2 regions of the Pseudonocardia sp. OZ21 genome follow, and region 1 is predicted to be linked to the other one. Evidence: riboswitches for the same ligand, from Rfam matches in the RefSeq annotation. Region 1 holds a riboswitch; the other holds the start of a gene.

Region 1 (3,200 bases):
CGCTGAGCGCCCGGCGTGAACGCAGGATCCCCCGCCGCCGGTGCGGACCGGAACAAGGCGAAGAAGAACTCGAGGCATTCGCGTGGCCAACATCAAGTCCCAGATCAAGCGGGTCAAGACCAACGAGAAGCGCCGCCAGCGCAACAAGTCGGTCAAGTCCGCCGTTCGCACCGCCGTGCGGCGTTTCCGCGAGGCTGCGGAGGCCGGCGACACCGAGAAGGCCACCGAGCTGCAGCGCGCCGCAGCCCGTGCGCTCGACAAGGCGGCCAGCAAGGGCGTCATCCACAAGAACCAGGCTGCCAACCGCAAGTCGTCGCTGTCCAAGCGCGTCGACGCGCTCTGACGAGGCCACACCTCCAGCCCACACGGCGCTGCCCTCTCGGGGGCAGCGCCGTTGTGTTGTGTCACGGCGCCCGCCCTCCGGCACCGCTCAGCGTGACTCGCGTGCCGCGCAGATCCGCAGTACCGCGCGTTCCAGCGCGTACCCCGCGTCGGCTGCCGCTCCCTTGACGTCGGCGTTCACCTCGGCCGCTGCGTCGAACGCGATCGCGAGCGACTCGGGCTGCCACGCCCGTACCTGGGCCTGCGCCTTGCGCACCTTCCACGGCGGCATCCCCAGGGTGCCCGCGAGCCGGTTGGGATCGCCCCGGCCGGCCGCACCCACCCTGGCCAGGGTGCGCACCCCGTCGGCCAGCGCGTCGGCCACCAGCACGGGCGCCACCCCGAGCACGAGCGCCCACCGCAACGCCTCCAGCGCCCCGGCCCGGTCGCCCGCCATCACCTTGTCGGCCACCGCGAAACCGGACGCCTCCGCGCGGCCCCGGTGGTAGCGGCGCACCGCCTGCTCGTCGACGGTGCCCCCGGTGTCGGCCACGAGCTGGCCCGCCGCGGCAGCGAGCTCCCGTAGGTCGGACCCGACCGCTTCGATCAGGACGCCCACCGCGGCGGGAGCGATGCGCCCACCGGCCCGTCGCACCTCGGAGCGTACGAAGTCGGCCCGCTCCTCGAAGCGGGTGATCCGGTTGCACGTGGTGACGACGGCGCCGCCCTTGCGCAGCGCGTCGGCCAGCCCCTTGTTGCGGGCGCCCCCCGCGTGCAGCACGACCAGGACGATGCCCTCGGCCGGGTCGGCCGACTGTTCGACGATCGCCGTGGCGAGCTCCTTGCCCACCTCGTGGGCGGCCTGCAGGACGATGACCCGGCCCTCGGCGAACAGCGACGGGCTCAGGTTGTCGGCGAGGTCGACCGGGGTGAGGTCGGCGGCCCGGTAGCGCCGCAGCTCGGCGCCGGGCTCACCGGCCCGCACCTCCGCGACGACCTGCTCGACCGCCCGCTCCACCAGCAGCTCCTCCTCGCCGAGGATGAGGCGCAGCGGCGCGGGCGGAGGGGGCGCGGACATGACGTCCATGCTCGCGCACGCCACCGACATTGCGTGACCCGGCTCCCAGAATCCGGACAGGACTTGGGGGGCAGTGGATCGTGACGTAACGTGGCTGACATCTGACGGCTGCTCGACCAGCCGCGGAACAACTTCACATGGCTCATCCAGAGGGGCAGAGGGAACGGCCCGGCGAAGCCCCGGCAACCGGCGATGCGCATCCGCGCTCGATCACGGTGCCAATTCCGACCCGCATGGTGCGGGGAAGATGAGGAGATCTTTCGATGACTCTGACTGCCTCCACGCGTCCCGACGGCGACGGATCCACCGCCGCCTACGACCTCGGGCCCGCACGCGCCCTCTCCTGTCGTGAGTGTGGCCACCAGATCCCGCTCGCGGCCGAGTTCGCCTGCCCGCAGTGCTTCGGCCCGCTCGAGGTCGACTACGACTTCGGCACCGTCACCCGCGAGTCCATCGAGGCCGGCCCGAAGTCGATCTGGCGCTACCGGCAGCTGCTGCCCGTGCCGTCCACCGTGCAGGAGCACCCCAACACCGAGCCCGGTCTCACCCGCCTGATCAAGGCCGACCGGCTGGGCGCCGCTCTGGGGCTGCGCAACCTCTGGGTGAAGGACGACACCGGCAACCCGACCCACTCGTTCAAGGACCGCGTGGTGGCCGTGGCGCTCGCCGCCGCCCGCGAGCTCGGGTTCTCGGTGCTCGCCTGCCCGTCCACGGGCAACCTCGCCAACGCCGTGGCCGCCGCCGCGGCCCGCGCCGGGTGGGACTCGGTCGTGCTCATCCCGTCGTCGCTCGAGCAGGCGAAGGTGCTCACCACCGCCGTGTACGACGGCACCCTGCTCGCCGTCGACGGCAACTACGACGACGTCAACCGGTTGGCCACCGAGCTCGCCGCCGAGCACGAGGACTGGGCGTTCGTCAACGTCAACGTGCGGCCGTACTACGCCGAGGGCTCCAAGACGCTGGGCTACGAGGTGGCCGAGCAGCTCGGCTGGCGGCTGCCGGAGCAGATCGTGGTGCCCGTGGCGTCGGGGTCGCAGCTCACCAAGGTCGACAAGGGTTTCACCGAGCTCGGCAAGCTGGGCCTGGTGGAGCCCACGCCCTACCGCGTGTTCGGGGCGCAGGCCACCGGCTGCTCCCCCGTGGCCAAGGCCTTCGAGGACGGGCACGACGTCGTGCAGCCGGTGCGCCCGGACACGATCGCCCGCTCGCTCGCGATCGGTAACCCGGCCGACGGCCCCTACGTCCTCGACGCGGTGCGCCGCACCGGCGGGGCCGTGGCGCACGTCAGCGACGCCGAGGTGGTCGACGGGATCCGGCTGCTCGCCCGCACCGAGGGCGTCTTCGCCGAGACCGCGGGCGGCGTCACGGTGGCCACCGCGAAGAAGCTCGTCGAGTCGGGCAAGCTCGACCCGGACGCCGAGACCGTGCTGCTGATCACCGGCGACGGGCTCAAGACCCTCGACGCGGTCGCCGGCCAGATCGGCCCCTCGGCCACGGTGCCCTCCACCAGCAAGGCCGTGCGCGAGGCGCTGGCGGCGCGCGGACTCTGAGGCCGGGGCGGCCCCCAGCTCCGTCACGAGGCGCTGGGGGCCGCTTCCTCCGGCTGCGCGTCCCGGATCGTGTGCCAGACCTTGCGCCTGCGCTGCTGTTCGGTGGGGTCGGCCACGGGGGCCGACGCGAGGAGCCGCTGGGTGTAGCGGTGGCGTGGCGCCTGCAGCACCTGGACGGCGCTCCCCTGCTCGACGATCCGCCCGCGGTGCATGACGCCGACCCGGGCCGCGAGTGCGCCGATCACGGCGAG
Region 2 (3,200 bases), on a different contig from region 1:
GCGTCGTGAACTGGTTCAACGAGGAGGGCAGCCGCTTCAAGCCCTCGATGATGGGCAGTGCGGTGTTCACCGGAGCCATGCCCCTGGCGACCGCCCTCGACACCCCCGACGCCGCGGGCGTGACGGTCCGCGACGCGCTCGAGGCGATCGACGGCCTGGGCGAGACGGACGTCTTCGGCACCTCCCGGGAGGTGTGCTCCTACGCGGAGATCCACATCGAGCAGGGCCGCGAGCTCGACAAGACCGGCACCACGCTCGGGCTCGTCGACGCGACGTGGGCCGCGAACAAGTACGAGATCGCGGTCATCGGGTCCCAGGCCCACACCGGCGCCACCGCAATGGCCGACCGTCGGGACGCCCTGTACGGCGCGGCGCTCGCCGTGGTCGCGGTACGGGAGCTCGCCGACCGGTTCGGCGAGGAGCTGCACACCTCGTGCGGGCAGCTGACCGTGTTGCCCAACTCCCCCGTGGTCGTCGCCCGCGAGGTGCACATGCACCTCGACCTCCGCTCGCCGTCGGACGACCTGCTCGCGGAGGCGGACGCCCTGCTCCGCCGGCAGTTCGCCGAGATCGAGGTGAAGGCCGACGTCGAGATCGAGCGCCGGTTCGCCCACACCTGGAAGGGCCACCTCTACCAGCCGGAGGGGGTGGAACTGGCGCGCACGGTGGCCGAGGACCTCGGCGTCTCGTCCATGATCGTGCGCACCCGGGCGGGCCACGACTCCACCAACATGAAGGACGTCGTCCCCACCGTCATGCTGTTCATCCCGAGCGTCGAGGGCATCTCCCACGCCGAGGCGGAGTTCACCCGCGACGAGGACCTCTGTTCCGGCGTGGACGTCCTCACCGAGACCCTCGCCCGCATGCTCGACGGTGCCCTCACCCCACCCTGAGCGTGGGGGTCAGGAGGCGAAGCGGAGGACGGCGAGCACGAGGGACAGCACGCCCAGCACCAGCGCCGGGACGAACTGCTCCTTGCGGCGGACGTGGACGACCACGGCGCCCGCCATCACGAGCGCGAGCCCGACCGCCGCGATCGGTGTGAGGACCGGAGCGACGTCCAGGACCCAGGGCAGGATCAGGCCGATCGCCCCGACGATCTCGAGCGCACCGATGGCCTTGATCGCGCCGCCGGAGAAGTCCTCCGCGTAGCCCATGCCTGCGGACACCAGTGCCGGCTTCGGACGCACGACCTTCATCACGCCCGAGCCCAGGAAGGCGACGGCGAGCACGATCTGCAGGATCCAGGCGACGACGTTCATCAAGACTCCCGAGTGAACAGCCCGGCGACGCCGGGCTCGGCACCGGAGAACCTAGACGGGAACGCATGAACGTTGAAGTATTTTGGTGATATGTCATCATACCGTGATCTACCAGTGGCTCACCCGGCCTCCTCACGGGGCCGCGGAAGAACGAGCCCGTAGTCGCCGCGGTGGAACAGCAGCGCCGGGACGTACGGGATCGCTGCCATGACTGTCCTCTCACGACACCGGACGGCAGGGACCCCCGGAACGGGTGGCCGAAAGGCCGGGGTGGATCAGCGACATCGATCCTGGCGTCAGCACCCGGCACCGTGAGGTACGGGGTTGCTGCGGCTTCGACGAGCCAGGTCCCTCGGCCGCTCTGGATGGACGACCATGAGCTGATCACGTGCAACGCTGTGCGTGATCAGGAATAGCCGGCCTCCGGTGGTGGGTTTGCCGAGCATGACGACCGGACAATTCGACCCGCACACGCTGCTCGCCGATGCCCGCCTCGGGGTCCTCGCGACGATCAAGTCGGACGGCCGCCCCCAGCTCTCCCCCGTCACGCCGTTGTACGACCGGGACGCCGGTGTCCTCTACGTGTCGATGACCGACGGGCGCGCCAAGACGGCGAACCTGCGCCGGGACCCACGGGCCGCGCTCGAGGTCACCAGCTCGGACGGCTGGGCCTGGGCCACCGCCGAGGGCACGGCCACCCTCACCGGCCCGGGAACCGACCCGGACGGCGCCGAGGTCCAGGCGTTGGTGGACTACTACCGCAAGGCCGCGGGCGAGCACCCGAACTGGGACGAGTACCGGTCGGTCATGGTGTCCGACCGCAGGGTGCTGATGGCGCTGACCGTCGAGAAGGTGTACGGCGCCAAGCTCCGCTGACCCCCGCCTGGCTCTCCATCCAGACGATCGTGCGAACGAGGCCCTCCTCGATCGGCAGTCTCCTGACACCGGGGAACAGCCGCTGCACCCGGGCTGCGGACGACGCGCAGTGGCGGACCTCCCCGCTACGGGCCGCGCGGTGTTCGACGGCGAGCCGCCGGCCGAGCAGGTCGGACAGCACCGCGATGAGCTCGTTGATCGTGGTGGGGGTGCCGACCGCCAGGTTCACCGCTCCGTCCGAGGAGCGCTGCAGCGCACTGCGCGCGAGGACCTCCACGGCGGACTCGACGAAGGTGAGCTCCCGGCTCTGCTCGCCGTCACCGTGGACGATCAGTGGGTCCCCCCGCAGCGCGGCGGCGACGAGCGCCGGTACGACGGCCGGGAGCGCGCGGTCCGGGTACTGCCACGGGCCGTAGGTCGTGGAGAAGCGGAACGCCGTGCACCGCAGCCCGTACCAGGACCGGTAGGCGAACGCGTAGGACTCCGCCGCCAGCTTCCCGGCCGCGAACGGAGTAGCGGGGAGGCAGACCAGATCCTCCGACCTGGGCAGGGTGGGGTTGTGCCCGTACACGGAACTCGAGGACGCGAGAACCACCTGGGCGTCGACTTCCCTGGCGACGTCGAGTACGGCGAGGGTGCCCGTCACGTTGACGTCGTGGCAGCGCCGCACGGCACCATCGGCCTCGGGCACCGCGGCCGCGAGATGGACGATCGACGAGGCGCCGTCGCACGCCCTCCGCAGCGCCTCCTCCTGGAGGATCGACGCCACCCGGACGTCGACGGGCACGCCGTGCAGGTGGTCGAGCCGCCCGGAGCTGAGATCGTCGACCACGACGACCTCCACATCGGCCTGCCTGGTCAGTAGGCGGCAGAGGTTGGCTCCGACGAAGCCCGCCCCACCGGTCACCACGATCTTCATCGGCTGGCCTCCAGAAGCACGGTCCGCCCGGGCGTCACCACCCCGGCCCACCGATGGCCTCGGTCGGACACCCACCTTGCCGGTGACTTCGGCACGGCAACGTGGGAGAAGATGGGATGGATCGGAGTAGTGGATGCCGGTGT

The links. A riboswitch is a leader RNA that binds a small molecule or an ion and turns the genes downstream of it on or off. The one in region 1 is predicted to bind S-adenosylmethionine.
Region 2: it holds a riboswitch for S-adenosylmethionine, as region 1 does, so the genes downstream of both, AC5L35_RS31390 (DoxX family protein) here and thrC (threonine synthase) in region 1, are expected to answer to the same signal.

The regions. Positions count from the first base shown of each region.
Region 1 covers NZ_JCADBN010000011.1:33,755-36,954, forward strand. The annotation lists gene rpsT (30S ribosomal protein S20) at 83-343, shown strand; gene holA (DNA polymerase III subunit delta) at 431-1,399, opposite strand; SAM riboswitch class I at 1,539-1,653, shown strand; gene thrC (threonine synthase) at 1,663-2,949, shown strand; gene AC5L35_RS24025 (ABC transporter ATP-binding protein) at 2,973-3,200, opposite strand, start outside.
Region 2 covers NZ_JCADBN010000018.1:105,013-108,212, forward strand. The annotation lists gene AC5L35_RS31385 (M20 family metallo-hydrolase) at 1-893, shown strand, start outside; gene AC5L35_RS31390 (DoxX family protein) at 903-1,262, opposite strand; SAM riboswitch class I at 1,545-1,634, opposite strand; gene AC5L35_RS31395 (PPOX class F420-dependent oxidoreductase) at 1,707-2,138, shown strand; gene AC5L35_RS31400 (NAD-dependent epimerase/dehydratase family protein) at 2,068-3,057, opposite strand.